DNA from 4 places in the Rouxiella sp. S1S-2 genome. Region 3 is predicted to be linked to each of the others. Evidence: predicted binding sites of a transcription regulator. Region 3 holds the regulator's gene; each other region holds the start of a gene.

The links. Region 3 encodes PhoB, which activates phosphate uptake and scavenging genes when phosphate is short. Its sites were predicted from a motif close to CTGTCATAAAACTGNCNNAT; they were not measured.
Region 1: glpT (glycerol-3-phosphate transporter) is a predicted target of PhoB. The motif match lies at 3,645-3,664, and genes of this name have one in related genera.
Region 2: phnC (phosphonate ABC transporter ATP-binding protein) is a predicted target of PhoB. The motif match lies at 1,416-1,435, and genes of this name have one in related genera.
Region 4: pitA (inorganic phosphate transporter PitA) is a predicted target of PhoB. The motif match lies at 6,359-6,378, and genes of this name have one in related genera.

The regions. Positions count from the first base shown of each region.
Region 1 is NZ_WFKL01000001.1:12,283-20,499, reverse strand. Features, by position in the region: gene rhtB (homoserine/homoserine lactone efflux protein) at 1-98, opposite strand, end outside; gene pldB (lysophospholipase L2) at 270-1,262, shown strand; gene yigL (sugar/pyridoxal phosphate phosphatase YigL) at 1,311-2,120, shown strand; gene glpT (glycerol-3-phosphate transporter) at 2,196-3,548, opposite strand; gene GA565_RS00085 (DcrB family lipoprotein) at 3,866-4,432, opposite strand; gene GA565_RS00080 (7-cyano-7-deazaguanine/7-aminomethyl-7-deazaguanine transporter) at 4,540-5,229, opposite strand; gene tusA (sulfurtransferase TusA) at 5,473-5,724, shown strand; gene GA565_RS00070 (zinc/cadmium/mercury/lead-transporting ATPase) at 5,787-8,135, opposite strand.
Region 2 is NZ_WFKL01000001.1:4,071,287-4,079,503, forward strand. Features, by position in the region: gene phnD (phosphonate ABC transporter substrate-binding protein) at 1-496, opposite strand, end outside; gene phnC (phosphonate ABC transporter ATP-binding protein) at 529-1,365, opposite strand; gene dld (D-lactate dehydrogenase) at 1,566-3,284, shown strand; gene GA565_RS18670 (Yip1 family protein) at 3,386-3,976, opposite strand; gene GA565_RS24900 (hypothetical protein) at 4,673-4,804, shown strand; gene GA565_RS18675 (HEXXH motif-containing putative peptide modification protein) at 5,101-5,700, shown strand; gene GA565_RS18680 (hypothetical protein) at 5,711-6,784, shown strand; gene GA565_RS18685 (ABC transporter ATP-binding protein) at 6,856-8,130, shown strand.
Region 3 is NZ_WFKL01000001.1:4,435,156-4,443,372, reverse strand. Features, by position in the region: gene sbcC (exonuclease subunit SbcC) at 1-2,371, opposite strand, end outside; gene sbcD (exonuclease subunit SbcD) at 2,368-3,624, opposite strand; gene phoB (phosphate response regulator transcription factor PhoB) at 3,844-4,533, shown strand; gene phoR (phosphate regulon sensor histidine kinase PhoR) at 4,702-6,021, shown strand; gene GA565_RS20375 (cobalamin-independent methionine synthase II family protein) at 6,341-7,441, shown strand; gene brnQ (branched-chain amino acid transport system II carrier protein) at 7,844-8,217, shown strand, end outside.
Region 4 is NZ_WFKL01000001.1:448,514-456,730, forward strand. Features, by position in the region: gene prlC (oligopeptidase A) at 1-1,683, shown strand, start outside; gene rsmJ (16S rRNA (guanine(1516)-N(2))-methyltransferase RsmJ) at 1,693-2,439, shown strand; gene GA565_RS02090 (MerR family transcriptional regulator) at 2,402-3,247, opposite strand; gene uspA (universal stress protein UspA) at 3,437-3,880, opposite strand; gene uspB (universal stress protein UspB) at 4,336-4,671, shown strand; gene pitA (inorganic phosphate transporter PitA) at 4,788-6,287, opposite strand; gene GA565_RS02110 (NAD(P)/FAD-dependent oxidoreductase) at 6,607-7,809, shown strand; gene GA565_RS02115 (sugar-binding transcriptional regulator) at 7,905-8,217, opposite strand, start outside.

The DNA of each region.
Region 1 (8,217 bases), 4.4 Mb from region 3:
CTAATGCCGGTGCTCATGGTGTTGATTGCGCCAGAACCTGGCGACAGACTCAAAATTGAGGTCGTTAACAAATAGGTTAGCCACCAGTCCAATGTCATTATTGCTTATCCCTGAGTGAGTTTTGGAATCCGAGTCCCGAATAAATAATCGGGTTCGCGAAATCTATTGAGATGCCTCTTTTTGTGGCACAATACGCTATTGTTAAAATTTGCGCTACGGCCTGAAAACAACTTATTTCTCCACGCGGCACTTTAGTTCTGGGACAGCCAATGTCAGCAAATTACGAGCGGTGGTTAACGCGAGAATACGGCTTTTCTGCTTTTGCCAACGGGCCGCTGCTGGACTTCTGGCGCAGCCGTGAAGAAGGCGAATTTACAGGGGTTGATGACGTCCCAATCCGCTACGTGCGCTTCTGTTCGCCCAGTCACAATAAAGTCATTCTGGTGTCAACCGGGCGTATTGAAAGTTATGTAAAGTACCCAGAGCTGGCGTTCGACCTTTTCCACTGTGGTTACGACGTCATGATCGTTGACCACCGTGGGCAGGGACGATCCGGTCGTTTGCTCGAAGACCCACATCGTGGACACGTCCAGAATTTTGACGACTACGTTACCGACCTGTCTACTTTTTATCAGCTTGAAATTGCGCCACGTAGATACGCTAAAAAATTTGCGCTGGCCCACTCGATGGGCGGGGCAATATTGGCTTTATTGCTAGCGCGAGAGCCCAATAATTTTGACGCTGCGGTGCTTTCTGCCCCCATGACCGGCATTTATTTACGGATGCCAAACTGGTTGACCCGCAAAATTTTAAACTGGGCCGAGCGCCGCCCCGTTTATCGCGACGGCTTCGCGCTGGGCACTGGCAGTTGGCGGCCTCTGCCGTTTGTGGTCAACCGCTTGACGCACAGCCGCGAGCGCTATCGACGCAATCAGCGCTTCTATTCCGACTACCCTGAGCTACGCGTCGGCGGCCCAACTTATCACTGGGTGCGGGAAAGCATTCAGGCGGGTATGCAGATACTCGAAGAAGCCAAAAATATTACGACACCGCTGCTCTTGTTACAGGCGAGTGAAGACCATGTCGTCGATAACCGGTCACACACCGCTTTTTGTCAGGCCATGGCCATCGCCGGGCACCCCTGTGAAGGGGAGAAACCACTGGTCATTGAAGGCGCACGCCATGAGATCCTGTTCGAGCGGGACGCTATGCGGGCACAGGCGCTAGACGCCATCATGCGCTTCTTTGCGCAACAAAATTAACCCGCGGTTTTCCGCGCACAACTCCATCAGAGGTTAGAACCTAACGTTATGTATCATGTTGTTGCTTCCGATTTAGACGGCACGCTGCTGTCACCCGATCATACCCTGAGCCCTTTTGCCAAAGAGACCCTGCAGCAGTTGACTCAGCGGGATATTCACTTTGTGTTCGCCACCGGCCGTCACCACATTGACGTTGGGCAAATTCGCGACAATCTGGGCATCAGCGCCTATATGATTACCTCGAACGGTGCGCGCGTGCACAACACCGACGGCGAGCTTATCTTCAGCCATAACCTTGCCCCGGATATCGCCGAAGAATTGTTTGGCATCGTGCACGGCGATCCTGATATTTTGACCAACGTTTACCGCGACGATGACTGGTATATGAACCGCGATCGTCGCGATCAGGATGACTTTTTTAAAGAGTCTATCTTCAAATACAAACTTTATGAGCCGGGCCTGCTGGAAACCGACGGCATCGCCAAGGTGTATTTCACCTGCGAAGATCATGAAAAACTTATCCCGCTCGAACAGGCGATCAACGCGCGCTGGGGCGATCGCGTAAATGTCAGTTTCTCTCTGCCGGTCTGTCTGGAAGTCATGGCCGGTGGCGTGTCAAAAGGTCACGCGCTGGAAGAAGTGTCCAAGCTGATGGGCTATACGCTGAAAGACTGCATCGCGTTCGGTGATGGCATGAACGACCTCGAAATGCTCAATATGTCGGGTAAGGGCTGTCTGATGAGCGGTTCACTGCCGCGTCTCAAGGCCGCGATGCCGGATGCCGAAATCATTGGTTCCAATGCCGATGACGCCGTGCCTCACTATCTGCGGAAAATGTATTTGAACAACGACCGCTAATCCGTTGTTAAATAAAAAATGCCCGCCAGTTCTGCAATTGGCGGGCATTTGTCGATTTTTCTACTGCCTAAATTCTTAGCCGCGTTTTGCTAACGCCGCCTTGTGCTTGTTTTCGCTGAACATGGTCATCAGCAGCAGGATCACCGCCAGCACGCAGCCGCCAATCATCAGCATAAAGCCGCCGTTCCAACCATAGCTGTCCACCGTATACCCCACGATGGCACTTGCCGCGACCGATCCGCCCAAATACCCAAACAGACCGGTAAAGCCTGCCGCCGTGCCCGCCGCCTTCTTCGGTGCCAGCTCAAGCGCGTGCAGACCAATCAGCATGACCGGCCCATAAATCAGGAAACCAATGGTTATCATGCAGGCCATATCAACGCCAGGGTTTCCTACCGGATTGAGCCAGTAGACCACGGTGGCGATAGTCACCAGCGTCATGAAGAACACACCGGTCGCCCCGCGATTGCCCTTGAACACTTTGTCCGACATCCAGCCGCAAAGCAGTGTCCCCGGAATTCCAGCATATTCATAGAGGAAATAGGTCCACGAAGACTTGTCTAGCGCGAAGTGTTTTACCTCTTTCAGATAGGTCGGCGACCAGTCCAGAATGCCATAGCGCAGCAGGTAGACGAACACGTTAGCCAGCGCGATGTACCACAGCAGCTTGTTAGGCAAAACGTACTGCATGAAAATTTGTTTCGCGGTTAACTCTTTTTCTGCCGAGTCCTTGTCGTAGTCCGGCGGATAGTCATTTTTGTACTCTTCGATCGGCGGCAGGCCGCAGGACTGTGGGGTGTCACGCATCATCACGAAGGCGAATACTGCCAGCGCAATGGCGGCAAAGGCTGGCATATAGAGCGCTGCGCGCCAGTCGTTAAACCACGCCATACCCAGCAGGAACAACAGCGGAGGAATGCCGCCGCCCACATTGTGCGCGCAGTTCCAAACGGAAACGATGCCGCCGCGCTCTTTCTGCGACCACCAGTGCACCATGGTTCTGCCGCACGGTGGCCAACCCATGCCCTGGAACCATCCACAAAGGAACAACAGGACGAACATGATGGCAATGCTTGAGGTTGCCCAAGGCACAAAGCCCATAAACAACATGACAGCGCCTGATAAAATCAGACCGGCGGGCAAGAAGATGCGCGGGTTTGAACGGTCGGAAACCGCCCCCATGATAAATTTCGAAAAGCCGTAGGCGATGGAAATCCCCGACAGCGCCAGACCGAGGTCGCCGCGCGAGAAGCCTTGCTCAACCAAATATGGCATTGCCAACGCAAAGTTCTTGCGCACCAGGTAGTAGGCGGCGTAGCCGAAGAAGATGCCGATAAATATTTGCCAGCGCAGGCGGCGATAGAGTGGATCGATATGAGTGTCGTCAACCGGCGCAATGTGGGCTGCAGGTTTGAAAATACTTAGCATGGATGCCTCCGAGGCATATTCCCTGGGTATTGAAATGTTCCATAACGAGCGTCATTAGAGTCCGAGGCGCGAAGATGGATTGGATTTATGACATTAATGTTACAGATTTATGAATCAAGAGCAGATTCTGCCGGATTTATTAACAATTTGAAATATTGATGCAGGTAAATTGGCGGGGAGAGATCACGTTTTAAGACTTAATCTGGAATTTAATGCGCATTTGTGTTCGTTTTTGAGCGAAATGGCGGGTGAGGCTGAGGGGAAGACACTGCGCGGAGAGAGGCAGTTCCCTCCGCGTTTAATACGTTTTGAATGACTTACTGAACTTTCAAGGTGCTGATAATGGACTCGGCGTCAGTCTGCGCCTGCTGCTGATTATCCGCTGGCAGGGTAATTTGCATCGTCATCAACTGGTTGTCGATTTTAGCCAGTACGATTGATGAGTAGGCTTTCTGACCGGCAGAATTAATCACGCTGTCGTACTGTTGCAGCGTCTGGCCATTAACCTGGATAGATTTGTTAGTCACCACCTGCAGATTGGTGTCACGTTCATGCTGTTGCTGTTCCAGGCGGTTGGCAATGGTTTCCAGTGAGTCAGGCGTTGAGTCGCCCAGAATAACAATCACTGCTTTTTGCCCGGTTTTGTCTGCATAAACGTGCATGTTGTTAGCCTGTGTGCCGAGCTTACCGCTCTGGTCGCTCATGCCTTGGGGCAGTGAAAACGAAACTTTGCCGTCAAGCAGGCTTATTGGCTGCATTGCTGCCGTGGCTGCTGGCGCTGCGCCCTTATCTGCCGATGCGGTTTTATCATCAGTTTTGCCATCGCAGGCGGCCAAACCGGCAACCAGCAGCGTTATTCCCATAAACTTGGCTAATTTGTGCATAGGGCTTCCTTTAAGTTTCACGCACTCTACCCCGTCACTTAGCGCAACGGGTATAGGTAATTGACTTCACGGCCTTTATGGCAACCTATTCAACGCCGAAAAGCAAGTTAGATATTGGCGGTTTTTGTGTCGTCGTTAAAGTGCACAGCATCGGTTTTACCTGATTGAGCAAGGCGCTTAAGTAGGACATTCAACAGCATACCGTACATTGGCAGGAAGAAAATCAGACAAATGAGCAATTTGAAACTGTAGTCGACCAACGCAATTTCAACCCAGTGTTGCGCCATAAATGCGTCGCTGCTTTTATAGAAGGCAATAAAGAAGAACGCCAGCGTATCGCTGATATTGCCCAGGAACATCGCGGCCGTAGGGGCTACCCACCAGCTATTGCGTTGACGCAGACGGTTAAATACCTGTACATCAAGGATTTGCCCGAGCACGTAGGCCATAAAGCTTGCCGTGGCGATGCGTGCGACCATTACGTTCAGACTGCCGAGCGAAGCAAACCCCTGCCAGCTTCCCTGATAGAACAGTGCAGAGATAACGTAGGAGATGGCCAGCGCAGGCAGCATCACTGACAAAATGATGCGGCGAGCCAGCGGAGCACCAAAAATACGTACCGTCAGGTCAGTGGCCAGGAAAATAAATGGGAACGTAAATGCGCCCCAGGTGGTGGTAAACCCAAAGATGGAGACAGGCAGTTGCACCAGATAGTTGCTGGAGGTGATGATGGCGATATGGAATAGCGCAAGCCATATCAACGCGGAAAACCGCTGTTGAGCAGAAAAGGAGTACATAAATTGTGACCTTTTTAGTGGTTGGGGTGAGGGAACCCAATAATGTCTACGGCAAAAACGGCCAGTAGATTAAATTTCGTGCTAAAGACGACGATTTTACCGCCGCGGCGCGCATACTATCCGTTTGCGCAACAAAATACTATCCCCCTTGTTTCACCGTGGGTGCCGCAACGGCGGCTTGCACCGGTGGAAATGCGGGGTAAACTGTCGCGCAATATGTTATCGGTGATGAAGAGAACAGACATGAACGACCCCTTTGACCATGCGGACCAACAGTTAGATGCACAGGGCCTGCGCTGCCCGGAGCCAGTGATGATGGTGCGCAAAGCGGTGCGCAAGATGAACGACGGCGAAACGCTGCTGATTATTGCTGACGATCCTGCGACCACTCGCGACATTCCCGGCTTCTGCCGCTTTATGGAGCATACTTTGCTGGCGTTTGATACCGAACAACTGCCTTACCGCTTTCTGTTGAAAAAAGGCACCGGCGTTTAAACACGCCAGTGCCCTTAGTCAGCGCATTTTACGCGCGGGACCGCACTACAAAACTGATTTTTTTATGATTTTTTCCTGAGTAGGCGCAGCGCATTGGCGGTCACCAGCGCGGTTGCACCCGAATCTGCCAACACGGCCAGCCACAGGCCGGTGAGTCCCATCAGCGTGGTGACCAGGAAAATAGCCTTCAGGCCAAGCGCAATACTAATGTTTTGGCGAATATTGGCGCGCGTTGCCCGTGAAAGGCGGATCATATGCGCCAGTCCGCTTAAGCGATTGTGGGTCAGTGCGGCGTCCGCTGTTTCTAACGCGACGTCAGTGCCGCTGCCCATCGCGATGCCAATACGCGCTGCCTTCATTGCTGGGGCATCGTTAATGCCGTCACCAACCATTGCAGTCACGCGGTGCTGACCTAATTCGGCCACTGCCTGTACTTTGTCCGCGGGCAGTAACCCCGCCTTGAAATCAATGCCTAGCCTTGCAGCAATACTGCGCGCGGCCAGTGGGTTATCACCGGTCAGCATCACCGTCTCAATCCCCAGGCTTTTCAACTCTGCCAGTGCGCTAACGGCATCTTCACGCAGTTTGTCCTGCATTGCCAGCAGGCCAAGAACGCGCTGTTCTACAAGCACCACGACAACCGTTTTGCCGTCTGATTCCAACGCAGTAATTTGCGCAATCGCGACAGGCGTTAACGTGTTCTGAGGCAGATGTTTAGGTGCCGCGACCAGCACGTGCTTATCATTCACCCAGCCCTCAACCCCAACGCCGGCCAGTGCTTTGCGTCGATCGGCAGTCAGTGGCGGATGAGCTGCAGCGGCGGCAATAATGGCTTTTGCCAGCGGATGATGCGAGCCAGCTTCCACCGCCGCCGCCATCGCCAGCACCTGCTCTACCGGCACATCGGCCAGCAAAACAGTGTCGGTGACTTCCGGTTTGCCCTCAGTCAAAGTACCGGTTTTATCTAGCGCAATTGTGTCTACCAGTGCCAGCTGTTCTAGCGCAGCGCCGCCTTTAATTAGCGCACCCTGACGCGTTGCGGCAGCCAGACCTGAGGTAATGGCGGCAGGCGTTGAGATAACCAGCGCGCAGGGACAGCCAATCAGCAACAGCGTCAGACCGCGATAAATCCAGGTATCCCAAGGCAGGCCCATAGCCAGCGGCGGGATAATAATGACCAGCAGCGCCATTAGCATAATGACCGGCGTGTAGTAACGACTGAAGGTGTCGAGGAAGCGCTCGATAGGCGCGCGACGCTCTTCGGCTTCTTCAATCAACTGCAGGATTCGGTCAATGGCGCTTTGCCCTGGGGCCGAGGCGACCTGCAGTTGCGCAACGCTGTCGATACACAGGCTGCCTGCTGGAACTTTCTCGCCCGGCTGGCGCTCGACAGGCACGGACTCGCCGGTCAATGCACTTTCGTCAAAGCTTGCGGCGGCCTGCACTAGCACAGCATCCACCGGCAGACGCCCACCGGCGGCGACTTCAATGATGTCGTTTTGCTGCAGGCTGGCGACCGGCACGGTTTGCAGTTTACCGGCTACTTTTTTCTGCGCACTTTCAGGAATCAAGGCCATCAGGGCTTTTATGCCACTGCGGGCGCGGCTGGCGGCAAAGGCCTCAAGCTTTTCACCGACCATAAACAGCAGCAGCACCATAGCGGCCTCGGCGGTCGCGCCGATAAACAGCGCGCCGATGGCGGCAATGCTCATCAAGGTTTCGATGGCAAACGGCGTACCGCTGCGCGTTTGTTTGATTGCCTGAACCAATACCGGCCAAAGCCCCACCAGCGTAGTAACGATAAAGGCGATGTTGCCCCAAGGATGAGTAAACTGTGCCAGCGCGGTGCTGAGCAGCATCATGATTATCAGGCCGATAAGCGGGGCATTTTCTTTCAGGCGAGAGGGCGCAACCTGAGGAAGATCTGATTTTTTTAGCGTAAAGCCGGCGGCGGTGACGGCGTTTATTACCTGTGAAGAAATATCCTCATTGGCATCGACAACCAGTTTTTCGGTAGCAAACAGTACTTTCGCATTGTTGACATGAGGCAGGCCGCTGACCGCATTTTCAATCTTGCGCGCACAGCTGGGGCAGTCCATACCGGAGACCAGCCAACTGTAGCGCTGGCTATCAGGGGCTGCTGCGCCTATATCGCTGGGGCTTTCCTCATCACCACCTCCGCCGTCACTGCCATCACTACAGCAGCTCTCTTGAGTGGGTGAGTGCTCACTGGGTGGCGTTACGTTACAACACGACGTGGTGGTTACTGGGCCTGATTCGCTGCAGCAACTCGCCGGATGTGGGCCCGCTGGCTTGATGGGGGTGATTTTCTTAAATGCCATTGCGCGAGGCGCGGAGGACGCGCAGCTTGTGCCACAGCGTTTGGAATGATGATGCTGTTGTGTTGACATAGAATCTCCTGATGCGCGTTGTTGAGCGCTGATTTCAGGAGTCTACACCCTGGAGTAAACTCCAGGGTCAAGTCGAAAACGT
Region 2 (8,217 bases), 360 kb from region 3:
CACCAAACTTCTTCTTAAATGCGGCGTTCGGGATGAGGTAACCCGACGTAGAGTCTGGGTCAGCAAAACCGAAGGCGGTGCCTTTCAGGTCTTCCAGCTTTTTATATTTGCTGTCGGCCTTAACCAGAACCACGGAGTGATAGCCACGTGACTGGTCAGTATCGTCGACCAAAATACCTTCAATGCTGACGGCCTTCGGATTATTAAGATAGACCGATGCGAAAGAAGAAGGTGACATGCTTAATACCATATCGACTTTCCCGCCTAACAGGCCCTGAATAACGCCAGAGTAGTCGGAAGAGTTGCGTAATTTAGTATCAACGTTCAGCTCTTTATCAAAGAACTGTTTTACACACATGTTATCGCCGATTTGCTGTGTGGCGTTCTGGCCGCCAAGAATACCTAAATTCAATTCTTTTGGTGCATCTGCGGCCATGCTATTCATTGCTGCCATTGATCCTGCAACAAATACCGCCAGACGTAATAGCTTCTTCATTTAGTAGTAACCTTGTGTAGTAGTTTGGTGAGTTATGCGTTTACCGCTTCACTTTCTTCGCCATAAAGTTTATGCAGGATTGAATCAGTCAGATAATCAGGATGCCCATCATAAATAATCTCGCCATGAGCAATACCAATGACCCGGGTACAGAAATCTTTCACCAGCTCAACAGAATGCAGGTTAACCATCACCGCAATATTGTCTTCACTGACTTTTTTAAGCGCGTTCATAATACGTAAGGTATTTTTAGGGTCGAGTGAAGCCACCGGCTCATCGGCCAAGAGAATTTTCGGGTTTTGCATCAGGGCACGACAAATCGCCACCCGCTGCATCTGGCCGCCCGACAGATTCTCGGCGCGCTGCAGTGCATGAGGCAACATGTGCAGCCATTCGAGCAGTGAAATCGCACGAGCACGGTCTTCGTCGTCAAATTGATTAAAGAAAGATTTCAACGTTGATGTCTGGCTAAGGCGCCCCAACAGCACGTTTGTTAAAACGTCTAGACGAGGTACCAGACAGAAATCCTGAAAAATCATGCCACAGCCTGCACGCCAGCGGCGCAGTGCCTTGCCAGTCAGCCCCGCCAGTTCCTGTTTATCACCGCCGTCGTAATGGCAAACCACGCTGCCTTCACTCAGAGGAATAGTGCCGTTGAGCACGTGAAGCAGGGTTGATTTACCTGCACCGGAGCGGCCAATCACGGCAACAAACTCTCCCGCGTGCAGTTCAAAATTAATATTGTTGAGCACGCGAGAGCCTGACTTGTAGGATTTAACCAGTCCTTTCACGTCTAAAACTTTATTCTGATGCTCTGGCTCGGCCTGAGGGTATTCAGCCTGTGCCAGCTTAAGTTGCGCTTGCGCCATTATGCTGTCTCCGGTTGCTTACAGATTCTGACGCCCATTAAGCGGGACAACTGTGACAGATTGATGATGGTTTAATGGCTAAAAGATGACCCATTAATTATTGAAAAAGCCTATCCTTAACGCCTGACCTAATTATTAGGCCTATGATTACAAGCAAGCTATCGGCAAAACGTGCCGTCATAAAGAGACAGGGAGGCAGAATGACTCAACATCCTCATTCCACATCGACGAGTAACGTTGCGTTGATAGAAAAACTTAAAACCATTTCGGGCAGCCGTAACGTGTTGACGTCGCAAAGTCAGACAGAACGCTATCGAAAAGGCTTCCGCTCTGGAGGCGGCAACGCGCTGGCGGTGGTATTTCCGCAAACTCTGCTTGAGCAATGGCAACTGCTGCAGGCCTGTGTTGAGGCGGATAAAATTGTCATCATGCAGGCAGCCAACACCGGTTTGACCGAAGGATCAACGCCCAGCGGCGATGATTACGATCGCGATATCGTGATTTTCAGCACCTTAAAACTCGACGATATTCAGCTGATTAACGACGGGAAACAGGTCATTAGCTTCCCCGGCGGCACCTTATACCAGCTTGAAAAACGTCTTAAACCCCTAGGCCGTGAGCCTCACTCGGTTATCGGGTCGTCATGCATCGGGGCGTCGGTAGTCGGCGGGGTCTGCAATAATTCGGGCGGCTCGCTGGTTAAACGCGGGCCGGCTTATACCGAAATGGCGCTGTATGCACAGGTAAATGTGCAGGGAGAGCTTGAGCTTATCAACCATCTGGGCATTCGACTTGGCGATACCCCCGAAGAAATTCTGACCCGTTTGCAAAACGAGCAATATACGCCTGAGGATGTTGAAAATGGCGTGCTGCAAGCTTCTGATCATGACTATGCCGAGCGCGTGCGCGATGTCGATGCGGATACTCCCTCACGTTTCAACGCAGACGCTCGACGCCTGTATGAAGCCTCGGGATGTGCCGGAAAATTGGCGATTTTTGCCGTACGGCTTGACACGTTTCAAGCCGAACCGCTGCAGCAGGTATTTTACATCGGCACCGACAGCACCGCCGTGCTTACCGATCTTCGGCGCGGTATGCTTACCCAGTTTGAAAACTTGCCGGTGGCCGGTGAATATATGCACCGGGATATTTTTGATATTACCGAAGTCTACGGTAAAGATACGTTCCTGATGATCGACAAACTTGGCACCGATAAAATGCCAGATATGTTTACCGCTAAAGGTAAATTTGACGCGCGGGTCAGCAAAGTCCCTTTCCTGCCAAAAAATTTCAGCGATCGGGTAATGCAGTGCCTGAGTCGCGCCCTGCCCAATCATTTACCGCCAAGAATGAAGAAATATCGCGACCGCTATGAGCATCACCTGCTGCTAAAAATGAGCGGTGCGGGCGTTGCAGAGGCGCAAAACTTTTTGACCCATTTTTTTGCCGACCGAGACGGCGACTTTTTTGTCTGTTCAGCCGATGAAGGGAAAAAGGCCTTCCTGCATCGATTCGCCGCCGCGGGAGCTGCAGTGCGCTATCACGCCGTGCATGAAAAAGAGGTTGAGGATATTCTGGCCTTAGACATCGCACTGCGCCGCAACGATCGCGACTGGTTTGAAGTGTTACCGCCCGAAATTGATAATAAATTGGTGGCCAAGCTCTATTACGGACACTTTATGTGTCACGTTTTCCATCAGGATTACATCGTCAAGAAAGGGGTAAACAGCAAGGAGTTGAAGCATCAGATGCTTGAAATTCTTGATGCTAAAGGGGCGGAATATCCTGCTGAACACAACGTTGGGCATCTGTATGTCGCCAAACCGCATTTGCAGGCATTTTACCAGCAGGCTGACCCCACAAACAGCTTCAACCCCGGCGTGGGCAAAACCAGTAAACTAAAACATTGGCAAAGCTGATTAGAAAAGAAAATCCCCGCAGGATGAACTATCCAACGGGGATTTAGCGTGCAATTTGTAACCCATCAGTAACCTTGAATAAATTGATAATCAGTCCTCAGTTAAAAGAGTTTTGAACCATAACCCCACATAATCACTGTCAGTGCCAGCAAGAACTCTAGCACCAGCACGCCCATCGCCAGCGTCGAACTGGAGAACAGAAAACCTTCACGATGGTCAATTTCCAGGAAGTTTGGGATCCCCAGATACAGCAAATATCCGCTGTAGCACAGGCCTATCAGGCCGACAAACAGACACAGCCACACCAGTGGATAAAGCGCGACTATTCCGCTAAGAAACATCGGCGTTGCCACATAGCCAGCAAACACGATACAGCTGTTCAGGCTGGGTCGACTTTCATACCGGCGCGCCATCCAATAGATGATTCGCCCCATCAACGCGACGGCACAAAGGATAAGTACGTAAAAAGCCGCTGCAATGGAGGCCGCGGTTAGCATGGTGATTTGTAAATTCTGACCATCACCAAAATTCCAACCAACCTGGGTGGTACCGATAAAGGAACACACCACGGGAATAGCTGCCATAAGCAGAACATGATGGGAATAGACGTGCGTTACCGTTTCATGTTCACGTTGAATACGTTGCAATTCGGGACCTGGACGAGACATCAGTCCCCAGACATGATTGACCATGATACACCCCCTTGCCAGCTGGCAGTCGCCTACAGCGGCCTGAAATCATTCCTTTCACTCTGTTAAATCGAACGAGCAACAGAGGGATAAAAGGTGGCGACCTTATGAACAAGTATAGCGTGTGCTGGCAGAGGTGCGAGCCGCAGAAAAAAGTTTTACAAGTGAGGATGGTAGATAAAAATATAATTATTACTTTGCAACCCATTCGATTAATTTATATCCATCGCGCAACCAATTAAATAAATTATTCTAAATAAAATCAATGAATTTATAATTACTTACATTAATTAAATTTAACAGAATGATTTGCAATACTTTTTAATTAATGGCCAATATAATTCTCCAATTTATTCAATAAATCGCATTCAACATGAGATTTCAAGTTATGTTTTTCCTAACCTGTGCTTGTACGGATAAACATCAATGTTGGTAAAAAGTTAAATATTTTTCGCTGATTTATTTTGCAATTGACACTTAGAAAATAAGTCATATCCATCATATTGACACGGTAAATATAATGCCGTCATTTTCATAAAATCTATATGATGGAAAAGTATTTCAATGATTAAAAAGTTTGATGTGTGTTGCAATAATGTGAATCCATCCTTGCCGTAAAGAACATACCGCATTAATGTTTTGAACACCCAGTAAATATATTGGGGGCTATAGACTCCATTACATAAAGGTAGATTAATAATGAACATTCAAGAATTGATCGATTCTGTAAAAGAAACTGAAATTAATGTAACTGAAACTCAGGTTTCCAAAATGGAAAGTAAAGAAGTTTCTCTTCTCGGGCCAATGAACATGCTCGCATTTGATGTTTAAATCCTTTGCACCCATTTAATGGGTGCTATCTTCATTCAGGAATCCGATATTCTCAGTATTCTAGGAAGAGATGAAATAATTAAAGATGTGTACCTTCTTTCACGAAGTCATGCTGACTCAGGAAAAATTAAAGATGTTGATGACCTGAGGCCATTTTATTTAGATTTCTTAAAAAATCATCAGCCATACCATCCTATTAACCAAACAAATAACATAATTGTCTCTAACGAAGCCGCGGTCAATGCCTTAAGGCTAGCTTACCAGCCAAGTGCTCTCGACGATCTTAATCAGGTTAAATGGTTGGAGAGAAACACAGTGCGGAAAAATATGAAGAATTATCGGAGCTTGTGAGAAATGGTTACGCCCATTTAGTCGAATGTAATTTAGACGTAAAATTGGTATTTGATCTAGTGATCCACACTATTTTTTTCAGGAAGTCTGCAAATAGATCTAGCGTCTCGTCTTTTGGCGGTTCATCTTCGACGGCCATTGGCAGTATCTGGATTAGCGGTCACGGTACATTAACAACTCACGATGTTGCCGAGTTTTTACTACATGAACTCACACATCACCTTTTATTTGTTGATGAACGTTGTCATGAACAATTCAATTACACAGAAATCATCAAGCCAGAGAATTATTCAGTTTCTGCACTGCTGGGTAAAAAAAGGCCCTTAGATAAAGTTGTACACAGCATTTTGGTTTCGCATGAAATTTTGAATGCTCGAAAGACATTTCTCACCGCCGGCAATGTCACCATTCACCCACCGACAAATACCCTGAGAGAAAATACCAAACGTTCAATATCAGAAATACTAGACTTGGAGAATCTGGATAATCTTATCACGAAAAGAACAAAAGATTTTATATTGACAGTCCGCGAAAACCTACACTAAAGGATTAATCATGTTAAAAGAAATCGAAGTTCTTGCGGATAAAATTGAAGCGAGATGGCGCAGGGACGACTATAGCTGTTATTCATTTGCAAATATAGCCAAGTCAGAGATGGATCTGGCAGATATAACCTCATTATTTTCCTTTAACCAGCTTAACTCACTTTTGAATCTCAACGCATTGAATAAAATTCAAATAGCGTCAGAATTTTCAGAGTTGCACATGAAGTTATTTGATAATGGAAAGTTTTATATAGAACTCCTGAACTGGTGGGATAAGGACACCTCCATACACGATCACGGATTCTCCGGTGTGTTATTGCAACTCCAAGGAAGTGCACTGAATACGATTTATTCTTTTGACGAAGAAACCGAAGTCAGCCATAACCTGAGCATGGGAAGCATAAAATTAACTGAAGCCTATATCAGTAAAACCGGAGACTGCCGAATCATTCCCTTTGGCAGAACAGAGAAACATGCTGTTTTACATTTAGAGCAGCCGACGGTAAGTCTGATAGTAAGAACACACCCGATCACTGAACTCTCTCCACAACTGAATTATTTTCCGCCGTTCCTCCGCGTTAATCATTCAGCAACAGACATTAGCTTTAACAAAAAAATAAAATATTTCAAGCTATTATCAATGATTGATGCCGAGACGTGTAGAAGCCAGTTTTTACAGGAATTAAAATGTTCCTCTGCGACTGAGCAATTTTGGCTGATGATTAAAATGTCTGAGTTTTTATATCATCCTGGTAACATTGACCTCTTGCAGGATTATGTTGATGCATCTGAAACTGATAACGAAAAAAACCTAAAATTGAAACTTGTTTCTTCAGTAACTCAGCGAAGATCATCACAGTTTATTATCGACAAAATTAAACCGCTTTATACTGAATCTAATGATCGCCTGTTCTTGTCCTGTCTCGCCTCCTCTTATAGCTCAGAAGATAGGACAGTGATTTTTTCAAAAATGGGTATCACTGATGTTGACAATAAGATATCCCGTTTTATGGAAGAAATACCTCTTGCCGTCAAGCCAAAGATGGTACACATATTAAAAACGCTTGGATTAAATGTTGAATAAAGATGAATAGGATTTTTTTAAACAAGTTCTTTGTGATATGTCTTGTATTGATATGTCTGCAACAAGTTTTAGTGGGGCTGTCCACTTATTTCATCGGGTTAGCCGGTGAGAAAGTGGCCATGCTTCCAATGGAGTCATTTTACTACACGGGCCTGTTTTTCTTCGCTATCTTTATTGCCTATCTTCTCGGTTCTGCTTCGTTGTTCTATCGGGTTAAGCTCTCTAATGATTTGTGGGAGAAATACTATCAAAAGACGTTGATTGACATTTCAAAGGATCATTCAATTTCAACCGAAGAAAATAAAAGATCAACACAACTATGGTTAAGCGGTGAGGCTTTGAGCACGCTCGATGAAGCAGGCTTTGCCTTTATCGAAATTTTGGCAATATATTTTAATGTTATTTTTACCACAATTGCCCTTTTCGTTATCCTTGGCGCTGAATTGGCTGGCGTGATCGTTTTCTGCATGTGTCTGTCAGTGATACTGTTGTATGCATCAAAAGGTAAAATAGGACTCATAGCAAGCAGTATGCAGAATGAAAAATTAGTCGCATTACTTTCAATAGGAAAAATTTGGGATAATATTTTTTACGGTGATAAGAAATCATCGCAGTGGGCATTCGCATCTTCTAAAAAAAAGATAGATGTTTATTTCAAAAAAATAGAATCGTATAAAATATTAGAACAAATAATTTCTTGCGCTCCCATTCTTGTCTCAATTCCGCTTTTGGTCCTGTTTTCATACTATCAGGTGCTGAACAACTCTTTAGCCATTGGCGCGATGGTGGCTGTATTACCCAGGACGTTACAGCTTTTTCAAAATATCCATGCGGCAAGTATGAGTACGAGTCAAATTATGTTATTGAAAAATAAAATCCAAAAATTGGACGCTTTTTCATCAAGCCTTACTGGATATGATTATTTATCCAATATAGATAATGAAAAAGTTTCAGTCATTGAGGTAGCAAGCGGACGAATAATTAATGCACATGCCTTCATGGAGCTTGGCCTGGAAACAAAGAATACTACAGGCCGGTACCTGGTCTCAGGGAGTAATGGTGCTGGAAAGTCCTCACTTATTAAATATATAAAAAGCAAACATCCTGATGCACTATTTTTTGGTCCTAATATACAGGTTGGTAAAGATACTAACTCGGGGTCAACCGGCCAAAAACAGTTATATCAAATGGCGTCACTGTTAAACAGCGATTCGCGAATCATTCTCTTGGACGAATGGGACGCAAATCTGGACGAGTCAAACATGAAAAATATCGATAATATGTTATCTGCCTTAGCTGAAAATAATATCATTATCGAGATTCGTCATAAAAGAATGATTTCCTAGTGCGCGCCGGAAGTCGGCTATCAGTAAGGCTCGCCTCCAGTGGCAGGGATTGTCATTCCTTTCTCTCTGCTACAAATCACCCTACAG
Region 3 (8,217 bases):
GCTGCCATTGAATTTCAGCCAATTGCAGACTTGTTTCGCTCTGTTGCAACTGCTGCTGTTGGCTAACGAGTTGCCCCGAGAGCTGGTCGAGCTGTTGCTGTACGCTTTTCAGGCTTTCATGGGCCAGAAGGTGGACCTGTTCCGCGCTTTTACGCCGTTGGCGCAGCTGTTCGCGCACCTGAATAATTTGTCTGTCGCCGAAGATTTCTTTACGCTGCGCGCCAAGTTGCGCCAATGATTGCTCATTTTCTGCGATCTGTTTATCAAGCAGCTTCACAAGCTGTTCTAATTCCGAAAGAATTTTTTGCAGCGTGGTGCTGCGTTCTGCCAGCAATAATACCTGCTGCTGCACCTTTTGCTGCTCGTTTTGCGCCGCATAAAGATTCTCTTTGGCACGCTGTAGCGCCTGAGAAGTCTCATCATAATGACGAAGCGTTTGCTGGACGCTGCGTTCCTCCTGTTCACACTCGCTGAGCCAGTTTTTCAGTGCGTCATCTTCCTGAGGGCCGAAGCTCAGAGAGAGCGTCGCACAGGCCTGCTGCCACTGCGTGAAGTAGTCCGCCTGCTGTTTGACGTCCTGCTCCAGCGCGTTTTGCAGTCGCAGTTGCTGCTCTTTAAATGATTCAGTGCGGGCGCGCAGCTCCGTACCGGCAGTCTGCAAACGCTCCGTTTCCTGACGCATTTCATCAACTCGCCGTGCGGTTTCAGAAGGCGTCACCGCCTGATATTCAGCGATGGCCGGGTGCGACGTTGATCCACAAAGTGGGCAGGGGTCACCGGTTTGTAGCCTGGCGCGCTCGGCCTCAAGGCGGACGATCAGCTGTTCTTGCTGCAAAATCTTTTCAACATCGAGCTGATGCTGTTTGTGCAGTTTAAACTGCGCTCGGATTTCGGTGAGCCGTTGCTCAAAGGCAGTCAACTCTGCCTGTCGCGTCGTAAACTCTTGCTGCTGACGACTGATGCGCTGGGTGAGCTGTTGATAAAGCGGGTTCAACGTGGAAAGTGTGAGGCGAACAGGGCGCCACTCTGTTAGTTCAGTCTGACGTTGGCGCAGCGCGGCCTGCGGCGACTGGGCATCCAGTGCTGCCTGCTGCTGCATGTGCAGATTAACCGCGGCGGTGAGTTCGGCCTCTTTAGCACTAAACTGGCTGCCCTGCTGCGCGAGCTGGGCCTGTTCGGCATTGATTTTTTGTAGATCCTGACTGATTTTTTGCTGCTTGCTCTGTTGATCCGCGCGATCTTTTTGCAGCTCACTCAGTTTTTCCTGAGCCTTGGCTGTCGCGTTATCCAGTGGTTGAACCTGCTCGTCGATCAGCTTCTCTTCGCGCAGTTGCTCTTGCTGCAACAGTTTTAGGTCGTTTTCAGCGTTTTTTAGACCCTCGGCCAGCGGCATCATCGCTGCCTGTTTTTGCTGCTGTTGAGCCGCAAGCTGGGTTATCTGCTGCTGTAAACTCGTCTGCTGTTGCTGATTACGCTGGCGCTCATTTAACAAAGGTCGCAATTTTTCGGCCGGCTCACTGCGTGCCAATTGCTGTAACTGCGGCGCTGCCAGAGCAGTCTGTTGCTCCACCTCAAGCAGCTGTTGCTGATACTGCTGGTTTTTTTGTTCAATATTTTGCCATTGCTGCAGCCAGTTGAGGCCCTTCTGCTGTCGTTCAGCCTGTTGACTCAGCGCTTTCTCGCGTGTGGCAAGCATCACCCGTTCCTGCTCGAGTTGCACGCGCTGTTCGTCGCTCAGCAGTTCAATGCCTGCGGCGCGCTGGTGCAGCAGGTCGAGGTCAATTTTTGCCTGTTTATGCTGCTCGAAAACCTGTTGAGACAGTCGTCCATAAATTTCGGTGCCGGTCAGCTCTTCAAGCAGCTCGGCGCGCTCATTGGCCTTGGCGTTGAGGAAGGCGGCAAACTGCCCCTGCGAGAGCATCATTGATTTGGTAAAGCGCCCGAAGTCGAGGCCGGTCAGTTCGGCGATGGCCGGCAGCTTGTCGCGTACTTTGTCGGCCAATATTTTGCCGTCGGCCAACAGCGCCAGTTCAACCTTTGGCGCCTGAAGATTACCGGTTGGCGAATTACCCGCACGTCGCTGGCTCCAGAAAGCACGATAGCCGATGCCTTTCACCTCAAACTCCACCTCGGCCAGTGATTCAGCGGTATGGCGCGTCATCAGCTCATTTTGGCTCGGGGTCACGTCGAGGCGCGGCGTTTGGTGATAAAGCGCCAGGCAGATGGCGTCGAGCAGGGTGGTTTTACCCGCGCCGGTCGGGCCGGTAATGGCAAACAACCCGTTGCTGGCAAACGGCTCGGCGGTAAAATCGATTTTCCATTCACCTTCCAGTGAATTGATGTTTTTAAAACGTAGTGAGAGAATTTTCACTGTGCGCTTTCCTCCGAGGAATGCCCGCTTTCAACCTGTTCCAGCACCTGCGAGAAAAGCGTACGGATGCGCTGCTGGCGCCCCTCTTCGGGCGCATTTTCCTGTGCCAGACGGCGTTCGAAAACTTCATTTACGCTGAGCTCTTTAAGCGTCTCTTTCTCCTGCTGCAGCAGTCCTTGCAGCCGCTGCTCCTTGCTGCGTCTAAGCAGTACTACCTCAACCGGCAACGGGTCGGTCAGATTCTGGATGCGGCGCTGAATATCACTCAGGTAGTCCTGCGTCGCGACTTCAATATCCAGCCAGACGTTTTTCTGAGGATCGCCTTGGTGCTGCGGTTCATTATTTTGAAAACTAAGCAGCTGCTTTTCAATGTCGGCCAGCGTGCCTTTGATGATTTCCATTGGCTGAGAACGCGGTATGGCCAGTGTTTCAATGCTGTTCAACGTAGTACCGGTGAAATCGAGCAAATACACGCTTTTATCGTTGCTTGCTTCATCAAAACTCAATGGGATCGGCGATCCGCTGTAGCGAATGTGCTCGGTTTTAGCGATTTTCTGCGCCCGGTGGATATGGCCCAAAGCAACATAATCCACCGGCGGAAACGCCTGTGCGGGGAAGGCGTCCAGTGTACCAATGTAAATATCGCGCACTGAATCGGAGGCAGTAACGCCAACGGTAGTCAAATGACCGGTCGCAATAATCGGCAAGGGCAGGCCAAGCTCGTCTCGTCGCGCACACGCTGCCTGATACAGCGAAGAATAGTGCGCTGCAATAGCTTCCTGCAGCGCCAGCTGTTTCTCACTGCCGGACTGCCCGGCCTGGCTTGCCAGAAGGTCGCGCGGGCGCAGGAAAGGAATGGCGCACAGCACAGCACCGGGCTGACCCTGGCGGTTATTTAGCGTTAATACCTGACGCGTAAGGTCTTCGCCTACGGTGGCTATCACCTGAGTATTCAGGCATGAAAGCAGCTCTCTCGACTCGTTGAGCGTTGCCACTGAGTCGTGGTTGCCTGCCAATACCACCAACTGACAGCCGGTTTTTTGCAGATTGACCACGAAGCGATTATACAGCTCACGGGCATAGCTTGGCGGCGAACCGGTATCGAAAATATCCCCCGCGACGATCACTGCATCTACCTGATGTTGCTCAACCTGTTCTATCAGCCAGGTTAGAAAAGCCTGATGTTCAGGCGCACGGCTCTTGGTAAAAAAGTACTGACCAAGATGCCAGTCGGAGGTATGAATCAGTCGCATGAGGGTCTCGCGGTGGCGGTTGCAAGCGGCAAGTATAAACGCCCACAGCGGGCGATGTCGTTGAAAAATCGTGTTTATGACAAATGCGCGGGTCAAATATGACGGCTTGGCTACACTTAGTCGCACGCGAAACTGTTTTTCATAAATCTGTCACAAATCTGACGCATAATGACGCCCGAAATCAAAATTAAGTTCGCTAACTTATTGGCAGGCTATCAAATGGCTAGACGCATATTAGTTGTGGAAGATGAAGCACCGATCCGTGAAATGGTTTGTTTTGTGCTTGAGCAAAATGGTTACCAGCCCATTGAAGCTGAAGATTTCGACTCGGCGGTGAATCGTCTTATTGAGCCTTACCCCGAATTAATTTTACTCGACTGGATGCTGCCGGGCGGTTCCGGTATTCAGTTTATTAAACACCTCAAACGCGAAGCGCTGACGCGCGATATTCCTGTCATGATGCTTACCGCACGTGGTGAAGAAGAAGACCGCGTGCGCGGGCTGGAAGTCGGCGCCGATGACTATATTACCAAACCGTTTTCCCCTAAAGAGCTGGTCGCGCGAATTAAAGCCGTGATGCGCCGCATTTCTCCTATGGCTGTCGAAGAAGTTATTGATATGCAGGGGCTAAGTCTGGACCCTTCGTCGCATCGCGTGATGGCCAATGAGCTGGCTCTCGACATGGGCCCGACCGAATTCAAACTGCTACACTTCTTCATGACCCACTCCGAGCGCGTTTACAGCCGTGAGCAGTTGCTCAATAACGTCTGGGGCACTAACGTATACGTCGAAGACCGCACGGTAGACGTTCATATCCGCCGTTTGCGTAAAGCGCTGGAATCTAGCGGACACGATAGAATGATTCAAACGGTTCGCGGAACGGGTTACAGGTTCTCAACCCGTTATTAATAGGCTTTATATTTTGAATGCACAGGCGTTGACGGCCTTCGTTCACCCCACTGGCTGGCGTATTCAAGCGTCTGGGGCGTTGTTTAGTTGTCGCCGTCCTGCATAATGAAATAGAGTGGATTATTATTCTGATAAAGGCAGTTCACTCACTCACAGCGGAGATACTGTGTGTTAGAACGATTATCCTGGAGACGGCTGGCCGGCGAGCTGTTTATGTTTTGCCTGCCTGCGCTGATCCTCGCCATTTTCATTGGTTATCTTCCCTGGTTGTTGCTGGCGTCAGCGCTGGCAGCGCTGGGCTGGAACTATTATAACCAGCTCAAGCTTTCCCACTGGCTGTGGCTAGACCGCAGTATTACCCCACCCAGCGGCCTGTGGAGCTGGGAACCGCTATTTTACGGCTTGAATCAGATGCAAATGCGCAACCGCCGCAGAAGGCGAGAGCTGGCGTTGCTGATAAAACGTTTTCGCAGCGGAGCCGAATCTCTTCCCGACGCCGTGGTACTCACCACCGAAGAGGGCAATATCTTTTGGTGTAATGGGCTGGCGCAGGAGCTGCTGGGCTTTCGCTGGCCGGAAGATAATGGCCAACATCTTTTTAACCTGCTGCGATACCCTGAGATGCGTAGCTGGATACAGACGAGAGAATTTTCACGTCCGTTGACGCTGCAACTCAACAATGCTCACTTCGTCGAGTTTCGCGTGATGCCGTACTCTGAAGGTCAACTGCTGATGGTGGCGCGCGACGTCACTCAGATGCGCCAGCTTGAGGGCGCGCGGCGTAACTTCTTTGCCAACGTCAGTCACGAGCTGCGCACGCCGCTCACTGTTTTACAGGGCTATCTTGAAATGATGGAAGACGCCAAGCTCGAAGAACCTTTTCGCAGCAAGGCGCTTGACACTATGCAGGAACAGACGCGCAGGATGGACGGTCTGGTCAAACAGTTGCTGACCCTTTCTCGAATTGAAGCCGCAACCAATATTGATTTGCAGGAAAAGGTCGATATTCCAACGATGTTGGGCATGCTGGAGCGCGAGGTGCAGACCCTGAGCGGCGGTCGGCATGAGATTGTGTTCAAGATCAACGACCAGCTTAAGGTTTTTGGCAACGACGATCAGCTGCGCAGCGCCGTATCGAATCTGGTGTACAACTCGGTTAATCACACCCCGACCGGTACGCGCATTGAGGTAAGTTGGCAGCATACGGCGCAGGGCGCGCAGTTTCAGGTCAGTGACAACGGACCGGGCATTGCGCCTCAGCATCTTCCTCGTCTGACTGAGCGCTTTTATCGGGTTGACAAGGCGCGCTCAAGACAGACTGGCGGCAGTGGTTTGGGGCTGGCTATCGTCAAGCATGCGCTCACGCACCACCATTCTCGATTGGATATCATGAGCGAAATTGGTGTCGGTACGCGCTTTATGTTCACACTGCCCAACCGGTTGATTGTGAACGCAGCGCCCGTCGAAAATGCCAAGATTAAGCACTAACTCTCTGTTTTTTAGTGCCTGGCGCCGTCCCTTTATATTGTAAAACACCTCTCTTTTAAGCGGGTCCATTCGGACCCACTTCTTCTGAATATCAAGCCCTGCCTCCAAACATGAATTTTTTTCACGTAAGGTGAAAAATAGTCATTTGGTGTTGAAGGGTTCTCATGGCAGCATAGTATTAAAGCCGTTTAGACATCTAGATGTCTAAAATAACCTCGAGGTATTATTAACAATGTTAACTAATTCCTAAGGTCGCCGCGCTACCCGATAATCAATAGCAGTGATGACGTGTTCATCGATGCCTTGCCAGGAGTTAAGAATGTCACAGCCTAATCCCGTTTATCGCGCCGAAGTTGTCGGGAGTTTCCTGCGTCCTGAAACGTTGAAAAAAGCACGCCAACAGTTTAAAGCTGGTGAAATTGATGCGCAGCAACTGCGTGCAGTAGAAGACACCGAGATCCGTCGCGTTGTACAACAGCAACGTGAGGCGGGTTTGCAAGTGGTTACTGACGGTGAGTTCCGCCGCGCATGGTGGCATTTCGATTTCTTCGAGGGCCTGCAGGGCGTTGAGGGTTATGACGCAGAACAGGGCATTCAGTTCAACGGCGTGCAGACTAAGGCGCGCAGCATCAAAGTGGTAAACAAGCTGGCGTTTGGCGACCACCCGATGATAGAACACTTCCGCTTTTTGAAAAGCATCAGCGGTGATGCGGTCGCGAAAATGACCATTCCAAGCCCTAGCGTGATGCATTTTCGCTATAATCGCGATGCGGTAAAAGACGTCTATCCAAATCTGGAAGACTATTTTGATGATTTGGCTCAGGTTTATCGCGATGCGATTAAAGCCTTCTACGACGCGGGCTGCCGTTATCTGCAACTCGACGACACCGTCTGGGCCTACCTGTGCTCTGAAGATCAGAAGAAGCAAATTCTGGCACGTGGGGATAACCCTGAAGCGTTGGCGAAAACCTATGCTCGGGTATTAAACAAGGCCATTGAGGGCAAGCCGGATGACCTGATTATTGGTCTGCATGTCTGTCGCGGCAACTTCCGTTCAACCTGGATTTCTGAAGGCGGCTATGAGCCGGTGGCTGAAATTCTGTTTGGTACCGTGAACATCGATCGCTTCTTCCTGGAGTATGACAATGAGCGCTCCGGCGGCTTCGAGCCCCTGCGTTTTATCAAACCAGGCCAGCAGCAAGCCGTTCTGGGGCTGATCACCACTAAAACCGGCAGTCTGGAATGGGCGAAAGACGTGGAAGCGCGCGTCAAAGAAGCGACTCAATATCTGGATATCAATCAGATTTGCCTCAGCCCGCAGTGTGGATTTGCCTCAACCGAAGAGGGCAACAGCCTGACCGACCAGCAGCAGTGGGACAAGTTGAAACTGGTGGTAGATCTCGCGGCGAAAATTTGGTAAATCCCGGGCTTTAGGCCGAAAAAACGAGTGTAGCAGCACATCGTATACACCGAGTTATTGTGCGTGAATCGACCTTTAAATGGTTGTTTCGCGCACTTTTAATTTAATTAAAGCTTGAAATAGGCATTTGTTGTTCAAAAAACATACGCATCATGTGGCGGTATTTTGCCTATATCCAGTTAATGTTACTGCTCAGGATTTAAAAACCAGTCAAACGCTCTGCTTTTTTGATTCTGACTTGCCTTTGTGCACTGTAAAAGCGTACCTTAGCGCCGCTGTCGCTCGCACTACCCCTGCATAATATCGTCATTTTATACCTCGTCAGGCGTCATCCTCAGCGTTCAAGCCGAGTGCCAGCAGCGGACACTTTATTCATTTTGCACAGGCATCACGACATCCATCATGAGTCATCGATTAACAAGCAAAGATATTCTGGCATTGGGCTTTATGACTTTTGCCTTATTCGTCGGCGCGGGGAATATCATATTCCCGCCGATGGTCGGCTTACAGGCCGGTCACCACGTTTGGTGGGCAGCCGCCGGATTTATGATAACCGCCGTGGGCCTTCCGGTGATGACCGTGGTTGCGCTTGCTCGCGTGGGCGGTGGAATCGATGCACTAAGTACGCCAATCGGCCGTAAAGCCGGTTTGCTGCTGGCTACGGTCTGCTATCTGGCCGTGGGGCCGCTGTTTGCAACGCCTCGCACCGCAACCGTCTCTTTCGAAGTCGGTATTGCGCCACTGACCGGCGACGGCGCGTTGCCTCTGCTGGTGTA
Region 4 (8,217 bases), 4.0 Mb from region 3:
CAGAAGAAAGCCGTCGACAACGCGCTGCGTGATTTTGAATTGTCAGGCATCGGCCTTTCTGCCGAAAAGCAGAAGCGTTACGGTGAAATCACCTCACGCTTGTCTGAGCTGGGCTCCACTTACAGCAACAACGTGCTCGACGCCACAATGGGCTGGAGCAAGCTGATTACTGATATCAATGCGCTGAGCGGCCTGCCTGAAAGCGCGCTGGCAGCAGCACAAGCGCTGGCGGAAGCGAAAGAGCAGGAAGGTTGGTTACTCACGCTGGACGCGCCGAGTTATTTACCGGTGATGACCTATGCCGACAACGCCGAACTGCGTGAAGAAATGTATCGCGCCTTCGGCACGCGTGCCTCGGATCAGGGCCCGAATGCCGGTAAGTGGGACAACAGCGAGGTGATGGCCGAAGAGTTGGCACTGCGTCACGAACTGGCACAGCTGCTGGGCTTCGACTCCTACGCCGACATGTCGCTGGCAACCAAAATGGCGGAAAATCCGCAGCAGGTAATTGGTTTCCTGAATGATTTAGCCAAACGCGCCCGTCCGCAGGGTGAGCAAGAGCTGGCTCAGCTTCGCGCTTTCGCCAAAGAGAATTTTGGTGTTGATGAAATGAACGCCTGGGACCTGCCTTATTTCGCTGAAAAACAGAAACAACATCTGTTTTCCATCAACGACGAGCAGCTGCGCCCGTACTTCCCGGAAAATCGCGCGCTGTCTGGCCTGTTTGAAGTGGTCAAACGCATCTATGGCATTACGGCCAAAGAGCGTAAAGACGTGGATACCTGGCACAAAGACGTGCGTTTCTTTGACTTGTTTGACGACAGCGGTGAACTGCGCGGCAGCTTCTATCTGGATCTCTATGCCCGCGAGCACAAGCGCGGCGGTGCATGGATGAATGACTATGTCGGTAGCCTGCGCCGCAGCGACGGTAAACTGCAGCATCCGGTCGCTTATCTAACCTGTAACTTTACGCGTCCAGTGGGCAAAAATCCGGCGCTGTTTACCCATAACGAAGTGACCACGCTGTTCCACGAGTTCGGCCACGGCCTGCATCACATGCTGACCAAGGTTGAAACTTCAGGCGTTGCCGGTATTAGCGGTGTGCCGTGGGATGCCGTCGAGCTGCCGAGCCAGTTTATGGAAAACTGGTGCTGGGAGCCTGAGGCGCTGGCGTTTATCTCTGGCCACCACGAGACTCACGAGCCGCTGCCGCAAGAAATGCTAGAGAAGATGCTGGCCGCTAAAAATTATCAGGCAGCGCTGTTTATTCTACGCCAGCTGGAGTTCGGCCTGTTCGACTTCCGCATGCACGCCGAATATGACCCGGCCAAGGGTGCACGCATTCTTGAGACGCTGGCGGAAATTAAAAAACAGGTTGCTGTGGTGCCTTCACCGAGCTGGGGCCGCTTCCCGCATGCCTTTAGCCACATATTTGCCGGCGGTTATGCGGCAGGCTATTACAGCTATCTGTGGGCTGAAGTACTCTCTGCCGATGCTTATTCGCGCTTTGAAGAGGAAGGTATCTTCAACCGTGAAACGGGCCAGTCGTTCTTGGATAACATCCTGACGCGTGGCGGTTCTGAAGAGCCAATGGACTTGTTTAAACGCTTCCGTGGCCGTGAGCCACGGCTGGATGCTATGCTGCGTCATTATGATATCAAAGAGCTGAGCCTTGAAGGATAACGACATCCCGTGAGTGTGTTTTTAGCATGTGAAGAAGGCGCCGATGAAGGCGCCTTATCTATTCTGGCCGAACGCTGGAAACTGATTTCTGACCCTGATGCCCTGATGGCACTGGTGCTGACCCCTGAAAGACTTGAGTTGCGCAAGCGCGATGAGCCTAAGCTTGGCGCGATTTACGTCGATTTTGTGGGGGGAACGATGGGCCACCGTCGGCGTTTTGGCGGCGGGCGCGGCGAGGCGGTTGCCAAGGCGGTAGGGATTAAAGGCAGTTATTTGCCCGACGTGGTCGATGCGACGGCGGGGCTGGGGCGTGACGCCTTTGTGCTGGCGGCGCTAGGTTGCCGAGTAAGAATGATTGAACGTAATCCGGTGGTGGCGGCATTGCTCGACGACGGGCTGATGCGTGGCTATCGCGATGCGGAAATCGGCGTTTGGCTGCAGCAGCGTTTGACGCTGTTACACGGCTCAAGCTTGACTGCGCTCGCTGATATTTCGCCGCGACCACAGGTCGTGTATCTGGACCCCATGTATCCTCACCGGCAGAAAAGTGCGCTGGTCAAAAAGGAGATGCGGGTATTTCAGGGGCTGGTGGGCGCCGATGAAGACGCCGATGGCCTGCTCGAGCCCGCGCGTCGTTTAGCCACCAAGCGTATTGTGGTAAAGCGGCCGGACTATGCACCGCCGATGGCCGACACGCCTGCTCAGGCGGCCGTGACGACTAAAAGTCACCGTTTTGATATTTACACGCCACTTTAAAGTTCGCGGCTTTGCCGACCAGCATTACCGGCAGGCCCTGATTCAGCCAGCGGTCAAATTTGGCCTGCTGGCGTGAGTCCAGCGTGCTGTCTGACCAGATCATGAAATGTTCAACCTTAAACGCCGACAGATCAGGGTCATTCACCTCAAGGCTTATTAACTCCACGTTTAGCCCTTCACCCGCCAGTTTTAGTGCCTCAAGCCACAACTCCAGAGGATCGTCGATTTGCATCGGCAGCAGTAAAACCTGCGTCTCGGGATGGCTGCGTGTGGTGCGCATCACGTAAGTCGCATATTCAATAATAATGCTGTCTAGCAGACCTTTTTGCTGACTCAACACACCTTGGCTGCGGGTTGCCAAAAATTCTCTTATCGGCCGCAGCACCTTATTGACCAGGCAATGCAGTGGATATTCGCGGCCAAAACGCCAGAGAATACGCCGCAGTTTCTGCAATTTCCCCTCACCGAGGCACTCTAAAATCTCGGCCTGCAAACCGCGCCAACTGCTGTTTTGGCGCTTAATTTTTCCCTCGCAGGCAGGGTGGACGTCTGGCTCGTTAAGGTACGGAGGGATCAGCGCGATCGGTACTCCGGCGGTGACCTTTTTCAGGATCGCATGCAGGCGGGTGAGATCGCTTTCGCTGTACCAGCAGCTCCCTCTCTCATCGCGCTCAGGGTTAATCAGGCCATAGCGCTGCCACGCACGCAGCGTTGCGGGCAATACGCCACAATACTGGGCTGCAGTTTCAATACTGTAGTGGCAGGGAAGCGGCGGCGAGCGATCTTTCAGGCAAGAATAGATGTCCATAGGCTAACAAAATCCATTTGTTCACAAATGAACCTCTAGCTATAAGTGAAACAAACCGCTTTGTATAGTTAGATTTAAGTTAATACAAATTTAATAAAGGGAAATTTGAGCTAAATCATTATATCGTGAAATGCATTATGCCGGGGTACAGAGCTGCACCCCGGAAAAAACCTGCCTAGACGGCCGTTCTTATTCTACCGCGTCTTCAGGGTCGCGCAGGGGAACGATAAGCATATCGATGTGAACAGTATTGATCAGTTGGCGAGCCGAGGACATCAGCTTGCTCCAGAAGTCCTGATGGTGGCCGCACAGCACCAGGTCTACGTCATATTTTTTAATCGCATCAACCAACACCTGCGCCAAGTCACCGCTGCCGCTAAGCGTTTCAGCGATAGGGTAGCCCGCATTTTGAGACAGCTCGCTCAGAGCATGGTGGGTTTCTTCGGAAATGCGCTTTTGCATATCGCCAAGGTTGACGTCAATCAGGCCGGTGTAGAGGTCCGAGTAATTCACATCAACGTGGATAAGAGACACTTTGGCGTTGTATGGACGGGCAAGAGAGACCGCTTTTTCAACCAGCACTTTGCTTTCTGGAGAAAGGTCAACCGCAATCAAAATATGTTTATAAGCCATAAGAAACTCCTTCCATAAGTCATTTAACGTTAATTCGGATTATCTGAGTGTCGTCCTGTCACTGCTGCGTAAACTAGGGGGCGCATAAGCTAATCGTTGCATAAACAACAGGCTGAAAACTTATCATACCTCAAGTATAGCGCTAAAACGCGAGATGCAGTGCCATCATTGGTGGGCATCACTGATGCGTATCACATTGTTCATAAGGGCGCTGCGCCAGAAAAATTGCTTTTTTGCTCCCCGATTTATATTTCATTTCCTACACTCAATAATAGGCGCGAGAACGACACGTCGTCTCTTCACGAAAGTGAAGCCCACGCTGAAGGTGCTAGCCCGGAAAGAGTCTGGGGGGCGGGCAGAAAATTGCCCAGGGGATTAAGTCATAAGAAGAGAGTAAGGGCGGGAAACATGCGGCAGTTTGCCGATGCGTTTCGATGTCGCCTTAAGGGGGAATCATGGTAAGTCCCGTTGCGCTATTTTGGGCTTTATGTGTGGTTTGTGTCGTAAATATGCTGCGTTACTACTCTTCTCTGCGCGCACTGTTGGTCGTCCTGCGAGGATGCGATCCGCTTCTTTATCAATATGTTGACGGCGGTGGATTTTTTACGGCCCACGGACAGCCGAGTAAACAGATAAGATTAGTGCGTTATATCTATGCTCAGCGGTATGTCGATCACCACGACCCTGAGTTTATCCGCCGTTGTGAAAGGGTTCGCGGTCAATTTGTGCTTACGACTGCACTTTGCGGATTAATTCTTATCAGTATGTTGGCGATGCTGATTTGGTATTGAATCCCATTGAAATAAGGACCGTTGAATGAGAGTAAAACGACAGTGAGTATCGATATAAGAGTAAAAAAATAGGCGATGCATTTTCATGCACCGCCTATTTTTACGCATAAAGCCGATTAGATCAGTTTTAGCGCCAGCCAGTAGAGTACGCCAGAAAGTAAAATTGAGACGGGCAGAGTGAGTAACCACGCCAGCGCAATGTTCTTGATGGTTTTACTCTGTACGCCACCGCCGTCAACAATCATGGTGCCTGCTACCGCCGAGGACAGTACGTGAGTCGTCGAAACCGGCATACCGGTATAACTTGCCACGCCAATCGATACGGCTGCGGTAACCTGTGCAGAAAGACCCTGCGCGTAGGTCATGCCTTTTTTACCAATCTTCTCACCAATGGTGGTCGCCACGCGCTTCCAACCCACCATCGTTCCCAGCGCGAGCGCCAGAGCCACAGCGACAATGATCCAGATTGGCGCGTACTCAACGGTTTGCAGCAAATCGCTGTGCAAGTCGTTAAGGAAACGCTTATCGGCAGAGCTGGTTTCTTCCAGTTTAGCCGTTTTATCTGCGGTATCCGCCACGCACATTAGCAGGCGACGCATATGGCTACGCTGCTCCGGCGCCAGGTCACTGTAGCTTTGTAAGTTAGCCAGCATTGCCTGAGAGCGGGTTATCGCTTCCATTGCCTGCGAGTTAATGCAGTGGAACTCAACCGGTGCACCGTTGCTGGTGTCGGTTGGCGCAGGCACCAGCGGCGTCAATGCCACCACGTGCGGCAACGCATCAGCGTGTTGCTGATAGTACTGCTGCAGGTGATTTACGGCGTCACGGGTACGGGTAATATCGTAACCCGTCGCGTTCATATTAAGCACGAAGCCCGCGGGCGCTACGCCAATCAGCACTAGCATGATCAGGCCAATGCCTTTCTGACCATCGTTCGCGCCATGGGAAAAACTTACCCCGATGGCCGAAAGGATCAGGGCAATACGCGTCCAGAATGGCGGTTTTTTCTTGCCATCCTGTTTCTCGCGTTCTGCCGGCGTCAGGTGAATACGTTTACGTTTTTTATTCCCGCTCCAGTAGCGACGGAGCACAAAAATCATGGTTCCGGCAATAATCATCCCTACCAGCGGCGAGATAATTAATGACAGGAAAATGCCGATCATTTTGGGAATGTTTAAGGCATCCACTATCGAGCTGTGGGTCATTAGCGCGTTGGTTAATCCTACGCCGATAATGGCACCGATGAGCGTGTGGGAGCTGGAGGCCGGAAGGCCGAAATACCAGGTTCCCAGATTCCAGATAATCGCCGCCAATAGCATTGAAAACACCATAGCGAGACCATGCGCGGAACCCACGTTCAACAGCAAGTCGGTTGGCAACAGGTGAACAATGGCATAGGCCACGCTCAAGCCGCCAAGCATGACGCCGAGAAAGTTGAATACGCCAGCCATCACAACCGCAAGTTGCGAACGCATAGCGCGCGTATAAATAACAGTCGCTACTGCGTTAGCCGTGTCATGAAAGCCGTTGATGGCTTCGTAGAACAGCACAAACAGTAGTGCGAGAATCAATAACAGGCCGGTATGGAAATCCAACCCGGCGAATAAATGCAGCATAATTGTTACGCCAGTTTGTGGACATGAACGCCGCGCATTATCTGCGAGAACAGGGTGGGTGGAAAAGGAAAATATGACATTTTTTTGACTAAACGTAGGTTGAAAATTAGCCATGTGCAAAGAGACTCTTTTAAATTCATTGATTTAAAAGGGGTTTTGCTTATGAAACATTTCGTTACCTGCGCTGATTATTCTGCAGTTATCTGGCGTATCTTCGCTACAGCGCTTACAATCGGGCGCGCAAGAAGCTGAATTGCACGCTTTTTGTTCGCTAACCAAGGTTTTTTTCAACCAAAAAGCATCATTCAGAGAGGTTTTTGTGGAACAGTACGACGTTGTAGTCATTGGTGCCGGTGCGGCAGGAATGTTTTGTGCTGCAGAGGCGGGCCAAGGTGGCTGTAAAGTACTGTTGCTTGATAACGGCAAAAAACTGGGCCGCAAAATCCTGATGTCCGGCGGTGGCCGCTGTAATTTCACCAATCTTTATGCCGAACCTGCGGCCTATCTATCCGAAAACCCCCATTTTTGTAAATCTGCACTGGCGCGCTATACCCAGTGGGACTTTATCGACCTGGTCACCCGTTACGGCATTGCCTGGCATGAAAAAACCCTGGGCCAACTGTTTTGCGACGACTCCGCTCAGCAAATTGTGTCGATGCTGGAACAGGAGTGCCAAAAGGGTCAGGTCACGGTTCGCCTGCGCAGTGAAATCAGCGCGGTGGAAAAAACTGAACGGGGCTTCAACATTACGCTAAACGGTCAGGTTGTGAGCACTCACTCACTTGTTGTGGCCAGCGGTGGGCTTTCAATGCCGGGTCTTGGCGCCTCACCGTTTGGCTATCGCCTTGCCGAGCAGTTTGGCCTTAAAATACTGCCAACCCGCGCCGGATTGGTGCCTTTTACCCTGCATAAGCCGCTGCTGGACCATTTGCAGACCCTCTCAGGCGTGTCGGTGCCGTCGGTGCTGACTGCCGAAGACGGTACCGTGTTTCGTGAGAGTATCCTTTTTACCCATCGCGGGCTCTCCGGACCGGCGGTTTTACAGCTTTCCAGCTATTGGCAACCCGGTGAGTTTGTAAGCGTTAACTTACTTCCTGGCTTAGACCTGGCGGGGTTTTTAAACCAGCAGCGTCAAGAACATCCTAACCAAAGTTTGAAAAACACCCTGTCTTTGCATTTGCCCAAGCGGCTGGTGGAGTGTTTGCAGACGCTGGAACAAATTCCCGACGTCACGCTCAAGCAGCTCAACCCTGCGCAGCAGTCCGCGTTGGTTGAACAATTGCAAAACTGGCAGGTTCAGCCGAACGGCACTGAGGGTTACCGCACCGCCGAAGTCACATTAGGTGGCGTAGACACGCGGGCGCTGTCGTCTAAAACCATGGTCGCCAACGCCGTCCCCGGCCTGTATTTTATCGGTGAAGTGGTCGACGTCACCGGCTGGCTCGGCGGCTACAACTTCCAGTGGGCCTGGAGCTCGGCATGGGCCTGCGCACAAGACTTGATTAAGACGCGTGCGGAATAATTCAACTCACCTAGCGTCTACAGCAGCGTATTGCCCTTGAGTGCAACTCAGGCTTAATCTCCCATTTTGGGAGTAAGCCAAGCGCTTTTTATTGTTTAGCTTATCGGCAGGCGGTCCAAAATGGCCTGCGCGGTATTCACGTCGGTCACCAATGAATTAATCATGCCTGAACGAACGGCGCCGATAATGGCGGCGGCTTTCTCCGGCGTAGCGGCTACGCCAATGGTCAGCGGCGTGCGGCGCAGCTGCTCAACCGATGCCGCAATCATGCGCTCTTCTCCTTCCCAATGCAGAATTTCACCAGCCTCAGTGATGTAATGACGTAAAACGTCGCCCGTGGCGTGGCTCAGCGCCTGCTCGCCCGGCGTGGCGGTGCTGCTTTCACTCGGTTTTGGCTCGTGAGTCAGA